DNA from 3 places in the Romboutsia sp. 1001285H_161024_C4 genome. Region 3 is predicted to be linked to each of the others. Evidence: riboswitches for the same ligand, from Rfam matches in the RefSeq annotation. Region 3 holds a riboswitch; each other region holds the start of a gene.
The links. A riboswitch is a leader RNA that binds a small molecule or an ion and turns the genes downstream of it on or off. The one in region 3 is predicted to bind lysine.
Positions count from the first base shown of each region.

Region 1: another riboswitch for lysine. It lies ahead of nhaC (Na+/H+ antiporter NhaC); the one in region 3 lies ahead of I1959_RS08445 (amino acid permease).
Region 2: another riboswitch for lysine. It lies ahead of I1959_RS06175 (Na+/H+ antiporter NhaC family protein); the one in region 3 lies ahead of I1959_RS08445 (amino acid permease).

Region 1 is NZ_JADNAJ010000002.1:500,289-503,587, reverse strand. It holds gene I1959_RS05970 (peroxiredoxin) at 1-988, shown strand, start outside; gene I1959_RS05965 (ribonuclease H family protein) at 1,022-1,630, opposite strand; lysine riboswitch at 1,840-2,012, shown strand; gene nhaC (Na+/H+ antiporter NhaC) at 2,138-3,299, shown strand, end outside.
Region 2 is NZ_JADNAJ010000002.1:540,648-543,946, reverse strand. It holds gene I1959_RS06175 (Na+/H+ antiporter NhaC family protein) at 1-1,360, opposite strand, end outside; lysine riboswitch at 1,651-1,826, opposite strand; gene I1959_RS06170 (superoxide dismutase) at 2,014-2,706, shown strand; gene I1959_RS06165 (metal-dependent hydrolase) at 2,854-3,299, shown strand, end outside.
Region 3 is NZ_JADNAJ010000004.1:50,296-53,594, reverse strand. It holds gene I1959_RS08445 (amino acid permease) at 1-1,385, opposite strand, end outside; lysine riboswitch at 1,662-1,832, opposite strand; gene I1959_RS08440 (cell wall-binding repeat-containing protein) at 2,023-3,299, shown strand, end outside.

The DNA.
Region 1 (3,299 bases), on a different contig from region 3:
CATGGAGTATGTATTTGGTAATCCTGGAAACGTAGATCCTAATCTACTTGATGCTGTAATCTATGCATTCGTAGAAATTAATGAAAATGGAACATTACGAGTTCCTACCCCTAATTATTTAAATCAACTTATAAGTCTTAAAAATATTAAGCCTACTTTAAAAGTTATTGCTGCCATTGGTGGATGGGGAGTTGAAGGTTTTTCTGATGCTGCTTTAACTCCTGCATCTAGATATGCATTTGCTAGAGAAGCAAATAAGCTTATAAAGCAATATAATTTAGATGGTATTGATATTGACTGGGAATATCCTGGAAGTAGTGGTGCGGGTATAAAATCTAGACCTGAAGATAAAGAAAATTTTACACTTTTACTAACCGCTCTAAGAGATGTTATAGGAGATAATAAGTGGTTAAGTGTTGCTGGTACTGGAGATATTGGTTATATAAATAGAAGTGCTGAAATATCTAAAATAGCTCCTTTAATAAACTATTTTAATCTAATGAGTTATGATTTTACAGCTGGAGAAACAGGTGAGAATGCTAAGAAACATCATGCTAATTTATATCCTTCTAATTTATCTTTAAGAGGATATAGTGTAGATTCTATGGTACAAAATTTAATAAATGCCGGTATGCCTCGTGAAAAAATACTACTTGGGGTTCCTTTTTATGGTAGACTTGGAGCTGCAATTACAAGATCATATGATCAACTTAGAAGGGATTATATAAATAAAAATGGTCATACAGTAATGTTTGATAGAGATGCTAAAGTACCTTATCTAGTAAAAGATGGAGAGTTCTCAATGTCTTATGAGGATACCCTTTCTATTTATATAAAAGCTCTATATGTATTAGATAATTGTCTTGGTGGTATTTTTTCTTGGACATCGACATATGACCAGGCAAATATTTTGGCAAAAGCTATGTATGATGGTATAAATAGACCTTCTTTTGTTTTAGCTGAATTAGAGGATTTTGGATTAAGTTAAAAATAAAGTCTTGCAAAATACTTTGCAAGACTTTTATATTCCTATAGCTTTCTTTGCTAATTTATCAGCTTCATCGTTATATTTATTACCACTATGTGCTTTTACTTTTACAAACTCAACATTTAACTTATCTTTTATATTATCATAAAATTTCTTATATTTAGTAGTTCCTTCTTTATTAGTTTTCCATAATCCTAAGCACCATTTCTCTATTCCTTCATAATCAAAATGTAAAATCAAATTATTTATGTTATTATCTATACAATAATTCATCGCAATCTTTGCAGCTTCTATTTCACCTGCGACATTTCTCATTCCAACTAAATCTTTATCATTTCCTTTTTTGCTATAAGTTTTTATAACTTCTTCATTTTTTATTATAACTACCCCTGAACCATATTCTCTTATTGAATGTTCATAACTACCATCAACATAAGCTTTTACAAGTTCTTTTCCCTCTTGTATTTTTACACCACTTTCACCATATATATATGATTTTGCTTCCTCTATCGTAGTAAAACTTTTATACTCAGCGCCTGAAAAACCATTTATTTGTTCCTTACATTCATTCCATGTATTATATATACCATTGTTTCTTCCTTTTCTTACTGCATAAAACTTAACCTTAGCCAAATTTTTCACTTCCTTTCGTATAACTATTTATATAAAATTTATATTTTTCTAAATCATACATTTAATAATTATTCTATAGTAAAATAAGTAGTTTTTAAAGACTTATTATTTTACATATTATTGTGAAAATTTTCTTAAATTTTTTATTCCTAAATATTTCATGCTTTATTTTTTTTTAATTTATGGTATAATCTTTATTATCAAATAAATCGAATATAACTATTGGTAGAGGTCGCATTGTTAAATAGTAGTTTTGTGGAGGTAAGCACGAAGAAGCAAAATAAAAGGTAACTATGCCGAAATATATAAGGGAAGCTTTAAACTTATATATTGGGGTTATGCAAAATATGTATAACACTGTCACATTTATATGTGGAGTGCTATCTTTAGATTAAGCGTATTTTTAATTGTACGGTTGAATGCTTAAGTCTAGGATAATATCTTTACACCTAGACTTTTTTTATTATCTCTTTTCTCCTTAACGTTATATTCGGTATAAATTTTAGGAGGACTTTTATGACAAAAAAGGTTAAAAAACAAGCAACTTTATTTGATGCATTACTGTGTGTTTCTGTTTTAGTTGCAGTTTTAGTGACATGTTTAGTGTTTTTAAGAAAGTATGAAATATCTGCTCATATACCACTTATAATAGGAGCTACATTTGCAAGTGGTGTTGCAGTTTTTAGATTAGGTTTTACTTGGAAGGAATTAGAAGAAGGTATACTATCTACTATAAATACGACAATGCAATCAATACTTATACTTTTAGTAGTTGGTATGATAATAGGTACTTGGATAGCTGGTGGTATAGTTCCTGCTATGATATATTGGGGTCTTAAAATATTATCACCTGGAATATTCTTAGTGGCAACTACTTTAATCTGCGCTATAGTATCTATTTCTACTGGTTCATCTTGGACAACAGCTGGTACTGTAGGTATAGCTCTTTTAGGTATTGGTAGTGCCTTAGGTATACCTGGTAAAATAGTTGCAGGTGCTATAATATCTGGTGCTTATTTCGGGGATAAGATGTCTCCTTTATCTGATACAACAAACTTAGCTCCTGCTATGGCTGGTTCTACTTTATTTGATCATATAAAACATATGGTATATACAGCTGGTCCTGCTCTTTTAATATCACTTGTATTATACGGTATAATAGGAATGAAATATGCAGGTTCTGAAATGGATATATCTCAAATAAATCAAATTCAAAATGCTTTATTAAGTAATTACAATACATTATCTCCATTTTTACTTTTAGTTCCTTGTGCTGTTATAGCAATGGTTATATTTAAAGTCCCTACAATACCAGCACTTATAGGTGGTGTTATATTAGGTGGCGTTTGTGCAGTAGTATTTCAAGGTGCATCTATAGCTGATATACTTGTAGTTGCTAAGTCTGGTTATGTTTCATCTACTGGAATGAAGTTTGTTGATGATCTTCTTACTAGAGGTGGACTTGACAGTATGTTAGGGACAGTATCATTAATACTTTGTGCTTTAACTGTAGGTGGGGTATTAGAAAAAACTGGTATGTTACAAGTTATAGCACAGTCTATACTAAAATTTGCAAAAGGTACTTTTGGACTTATAGCTGCTACAATATTTACTTGTATCGGTACTAACTTAGCAGTTGCAGACCAATATTTAGCCATAGTTATACCAGGAAGTATGT
Region 2 (3,299 bases), on a different contig from region 3:
AAGCTGTTCCTGTAGCAAATGATATTATGGCTCCAAGTATAAATACTACACTTGGTAATAAAAAATTTGGTAGTGTTCCAGATAATAATGTTACTAAGTATTTAGCTGTTCCTAGTTCTTTTATAACAGAACTTAATGACCATGCAAGTATTAATATAACCCCAGTCATAATAAGTCCCTTCATTCCATCTATCCAAGCATCTATAGCTTCAGAGATTGTAAGTATATTTTTACTAACTCCAAGAACTATGCCTACAATACTTGCAAATAAAGCTGACTGGAATAATGCAACCGAAGCATCTGCTCCACTAAACGCCTCTCTTATAGCATCAAATGAATATGGAGAATTAGTAAATAATTGTATTAGATTTTGGTTATCTGAGTTCATAGCTGCTGTGTATCCGCTATAATAAAAAGAAATTAACGCAGCTATTATTAATGTTCCTATAGGTATTATTGCATTCCATGAACTTAATTTTATACCTTCTTTTGGCTCTAAATCAGAATTATCATTACTAACATTGTTTGAATTGTTATTATTTTTATTAACACTTCGGGCTTTAATTTGAGCTTCTCTCATTGGTCCAAAATCCTTAGCTAGAACTGCTGATATAACTATAAATGCTAATATTAATATATTATAAAATCTATATGGTATGGTATTTAAAAATACTCCAAATGCATCAGCTTCTACTCCTATACCGTTAAATGCATCATTTATAAGTCCAACTTCAAGACCTATCCATGTAGATATTATAGCAAGCCCAGCTATAGGTGCAGCTGTAGCATCTATTATAAACGCTAGTTTTTCTCTTGATAGTTTCATTTTGTCTGCTACTGGTCTAACTATAGGACCAACTATTAATGAATTTGCATAATCATCAAAGAATACTAATAATCCTAAAAACCATGCTATAAGTTGAGTCCCTCTAGCGGTCTTTGATCTTTTGGCTAGGCTCTCTGCTATAGCTTTTGCACCACCCATTCTAGCTACTAGGCTTATAACCCCACCTATAGCTAAAACTTGAAGTATTATACCTGCATTCCATGGATCTGCTAATGAATTTAATGCCCTATTTACTATATCTAAAAATGCATTAACAAAAGCAACTATAACATTTCCAGATGACATGTTTATTATAAAGCTTCCTGAAAATATACCTACAAATAACGATATTACTACATTCTTAGTTATAAATGCTAAAACTATAGCAACTAATGGTGGTATTAAAGTTATCATCTTAAGTCTTTCTGAATTTATAGTTGATATATCATCCCCCCCTGCAAATACTAATGGCATAGACATCATAAAAATTATAATAGTCATTAATAATACCCTAAAATTTCTCTTGCTTCTCATAAAACTTCCCCCTTAAAATTGTTTAGTCTCTAGTGAATATAAGGGTATAAAAAATTCGCTTCGCTCATGTCGCCAACGACTTCGTCCGTTGCTCAAAATGTCTTTTTTACGCTCTGCAAACTGATTGGTATTACTCAACTTCAATAATTATCCACATTCTTTAAAGTATCATATTTTCCTAAAGCGTAAAAAAGTCTTGAGTATACACTCAAGACTTATAAATTTTTACATAAAGTTATACATTAACTTTTTAGACACAGCAATATAACTATACCTATGTATAAATTTTTCTCAAATGTAGCTCTTCACAAAATAAATTGTGACAGTGATACATATATTTTATGTACCCCCAGGCATATAACCTTAAAGCATCAGCTATACCCTTCGGCAATAGTTCCTTTCCTAATGATTCTACGCGCTTAACTCCTCATTAGTACTTTTAAATATTGCGACCTCTACCCTTTTTATTTTATTCACTTTTATTATTAATAGTATATATACCTTTATTTTTATTTTCAAGTATAAAAGATTTTTTTTATATCATTTATAAATAATATATAATAATTTTGTTATTTATATTTAAATTTATAAATTATTATACCTTTTGTAAATTTTTTTATAAATAGTAAACATACTAATTATGAGGTGATTTTATGAAAAAATTTTTATTTATAACTTTATTATTAACTATATTTTTTAATCCACAAAATATTTTCTCTTTATCTCCAATATATACCCCCAAAGAACCTATGCCTCTACCTTATTCTTATGATTCTCTTGAACCTTATATAGACAAAGAGACTATGATCTTACATTATGATAAACATTATAAATCTTACTTAGATAAATTAAATAATGCCATAAAAGGATACCCTGACCTTTATGCTTGTAGTATTTCTGATTTATTAACTTGTCTAGATTGTTTGCCTAGTGAAATAGCTAAAACTATAAAAGATAATGGTGGAGGAGTATATAATCATGAATTTTTCTTTGAAATAATGTCTCCTAATAGGAAAAAATTACATGGAAAATTAAAAAGTGCCATAAACAGAGACTTTAAATCTTTTGATAATTTTAAAAATGAATTTAATAAAGCTTCACTAAGTGTATTTGGATCTGGATGGGCATGGCTTGTATCTGATGACTCTGGAAATCTATCGATTATAACTACTCAAAATCAAAATACTCCTATTACATTAAACTTAAAACCTATAATTGGAATCGATGTATGGGAACATGCTTACTATCTAAAGTATCAAAATAAAAGGGCCGAATATATAAATAATTGGTTTAATATTATAAATTGGAGTAAAGCGGAAGAAAACTATATTCAAAATCTAAAATAAAAATTTATAATAATTTGTAGATTTTAAGTATATTCAATCCTTTTAAAATTATATTTTAAAAATAGTTTTTGAAAATTTTTACAATTTACTATATAATTAATACAAATATAATTATCAATAATATTATACTATCACCTAGGAGGTTTAATGGTAAAAGAAACTCATACTAAGGGAGGCTATATATTTGCACTTTTAGCGCTCCCTTATTTATATAAAACATTTTTAAATAATTATAGTGTATTTTATAAAGCTATTTTGCTTTTAATATACACATATTTTGCATATATAGGTTCATTATATCCTGATATCGATATGAGAGGTTCTTATATAAGTAAAAGATATCCTATTATATATAAATATTTTGGTTCTAGATTTAGGCATAGGAGCTTTACACATAGTCTAATTTTTATATCTTTACTTGCTTATGGTTTCAATTTTTTAATAAAATCTACAGATAGTAATATAGTATTTATATGTGTATCTTGCGGCTTTTTAGTAGGATATGTATCTCATCTAGTTTTAGATCTGCTAACTAAGGAAGGTATAGAGATTTTTTACCCTATAACCATTAATTTTTCATTCCTTCCTATAAA
Region 3 (3,299 bases):
ATAAGTTTAGTCTTGTGCTTAATTTTATAACCTATATATAAACTTAAAAATAGAGGTATACCTATATAAGAAGCTATTAAACCACTCCAGTCAATGCCATCTGGTTTAATACAAGAATAACCTTGACCTATTATTATAACTATACACATTATTAATGCTAGTATAGGTCCAAAAGGATACCATTTAGCAGTAAATTTTAAATCTTTTAAATTATTACCTTGATGAGTATATGCTTTTCTAAATCTATAATGGCATATTGCTATTCCAACCCATGCTATAAATCCAGCAAGGCCAGATGCAGCAACTAACCAAACATAAACAGTACTTTCGGCAAATACACCTGTTAAGAAACAAAAAGATGCAACTATAGTAGTTAATATTAAAGCATTTACAGGAACACCTCTTTTATTAGTCTTAGCAAATAGCTTTGGAGCAAGTCCATCCTTAGCCATAGAGTGAAGCATTCTGCTTGATGCATACATACCAGAATTTCCAGCAGATAATACAGATGTTAATATTACTGCATTCATAAGAGAAGCAGCTCCAGCTATACCTGCTTTCTCAAATACCATAGTAAATGGACTTTCAGAAACACCAGCCTGTGTAAAAGGTATTATAGCACCTAAAACTATTATCGTTCCTAAATAAAATATTAATATTCTCCAAAATATGGATTTTATAGCCCTAGGAATAGTTTTTTCTGGATTTTCACTTTCTCCAGCAGCAACTCCTATAAGTTCGGTTCCCTGAAATGAAAATCCTGCAACTAGAAAAATGGCAAAGATTGATTTTATTCCACCATGGAAAGGTCCATCTTTTATAAAATAATTATGAAATCCTATTTCATCAGAACCAATTATACCAACTATCATTAATACACCTATTATTAAAAATATAATTACAGTAACAACTTTAACACCAGCAAACCAATATTCAGACTCACCGTAGGCTTTTGATGATAGGAAGTTTAATCCGACAATTATTATTAAAAATAATAAACTCCAGTAAACTCCTGGTATGTTTGGGAACCAAAATTTCATAACTAAAGAACCTGCAACCATTTCGGCAGCTATTGTTATAGCCCAGTTGTACCAGTAATTCCATCCAAGTGCAAACCCAAGTGCTGGGTCAATAAATTTAGTAGCATAGGAACTGAAAGATCCAGAGATTGGCATAAAAGTAGCCATTTCACCTAAACTTGTTATTAAAAAATAAACCATAATGCCTACTAAAACATATGCAACTAATGCACCACCAGGTCCTGCTTGATAGATAGTATCTCCCATTGCAAGAAATATACCTGTTCCAATAGAACCACCTAGTGCTATCATGTTTAGATGTCTTGCTTTTAATCCTCTTTTTAATTCTTGATTTTGTTCACTCATTTGATTATCCTCCTTATGGTGTAAATTTTCCATAAGTAAGTAACTAAGATAATAAAATTTATCTAACAATAAAAATGCGCTTAGTTTATGTCGCTAACGACTTCGACGGTTACTCAGATATATTTTTATATTATTGAGTTATTGATATACCTTATATAAGTTATCAGTAATTTTAGGTTTACATAAGGTTTTTGTATACAAAAAAAGCCATGAGACTATACCCATGACAAAAATACGTAAATTATATACAAAAAATACAACGTACCGTACGTTTTCATTGAAAATAGCTCTCCACAAAAATGTGACAGTCTTATGCATATTTTACATAAGCCCAGTAAATAGTATCAAAGCCATTAACTATTTACTTCGGCGAAATTTCCTTTTGTATTATTTCATTGAGCTTACCTCCATAATACTACTCTTAAATTTCGCGCCTCTATCTCAGTTATCTACTTGTTGTTTTAAATTATAACCAAAACAAAAAATAAGTCAATAGAAAAGATTAGATTTTGTACAAAAACAATAAATAATAAGTTTACTAACAATAATTGCAAGTGTTAAAATAGAGTTAACATAGTTAGTAAAAATATAACAAGGAGCAAAAGCATTAAATAAAGAAAATTGAGGGGGAAAGCAAGTGACATTATTAAAAAAGAGCATAGCAAGCATAACAACACTATGTTTAATAACTATAAATCTAACTAGTTTGAGTTTTGCAAGTGAGGATATGCAAAAACAAGAATTAAAAAAAGCTATAGAAAAATCGGAACCATTTGTAGTAAGTGGTAATATAAAGGAAGAGAAAAAAGAAGGTATATCACCTCAACAAATCCTAATTAATTATTTAAGCAATGTAGAAAAAACTTCTACTTTCAAAGTCAAATCAAAAGAAGATGATAAAAATGATTCTCAGGTTATAGTAAGACTTCAACAGTATATAAATAATATACCTATCTATGGTTCAGATTTAGTAGGATGCGTAGATTATGACGGAAATATAAAATCAATTTCAGGATATATAGAGCCAACATCAAAGACATTAAAAGGATTTAACTATAATCCGACTTTAACTAAAGATGATGCACTTAAGATAGCAAAGGAAAAACTTGAACTAAAAAATGAATTAAATAAAAATGAAAAAGTAGAGTTATATTTATATAAAAGTAAAGAAGAATATAAACTTGCATACAAAGTAGATGTAAATATAATAGGAAAAACAATTTATAACAAAATTGTATTTATAGATGCTAACAGTGGAGATATAATAAATCAATACGAAAACACAAACAATATAATCAAATCAGAAAAAATTAAAGCAAAAGGTGTATTTGGAGATGAAAGAGAAATACAAGTAATACATAGACAAGGTGAAGCAGGCTTTAAAGACGGGTATTATTTTATAGATTTAAGTAGAGGATCAAAACCTATAAAAACTTTAGATATAAAAGGTCAATATTTTTATCAATATTATTATCAAAATAAAATTCCTTATGGCATGGATAATGATATAAAATATTTTAGCACAAAACTAGAAAAGAGCGATGGAAAGTTTGTAGATGCAAACTACCATGTAGGAAAAACTTACGATTTTTATTTAAATAAATACAATAGAGATGGGCTAGATGGAAAGGGAAGTAAGCCAGAATTACTTGTAAATGTAAATGAGCCAGGAAATGCATTTTCCAGTCTAGTAAATGGAGTTGATATACTAGTTTTTGGAAATGAAAACTCAACAACTTATGATTCTGCAGGATCATTAGATGTAATTGGACATGAATATACTCATTCAGTAGTAAGACATACTGCTAATTTAGATTATGTATCTCAATCAGGCGCTATAAACGAAGCATATGGAGATATTTTTGGTACTTTAGTAGAACATACTTATAAATCAAGCAAAAATTGGACTATAGG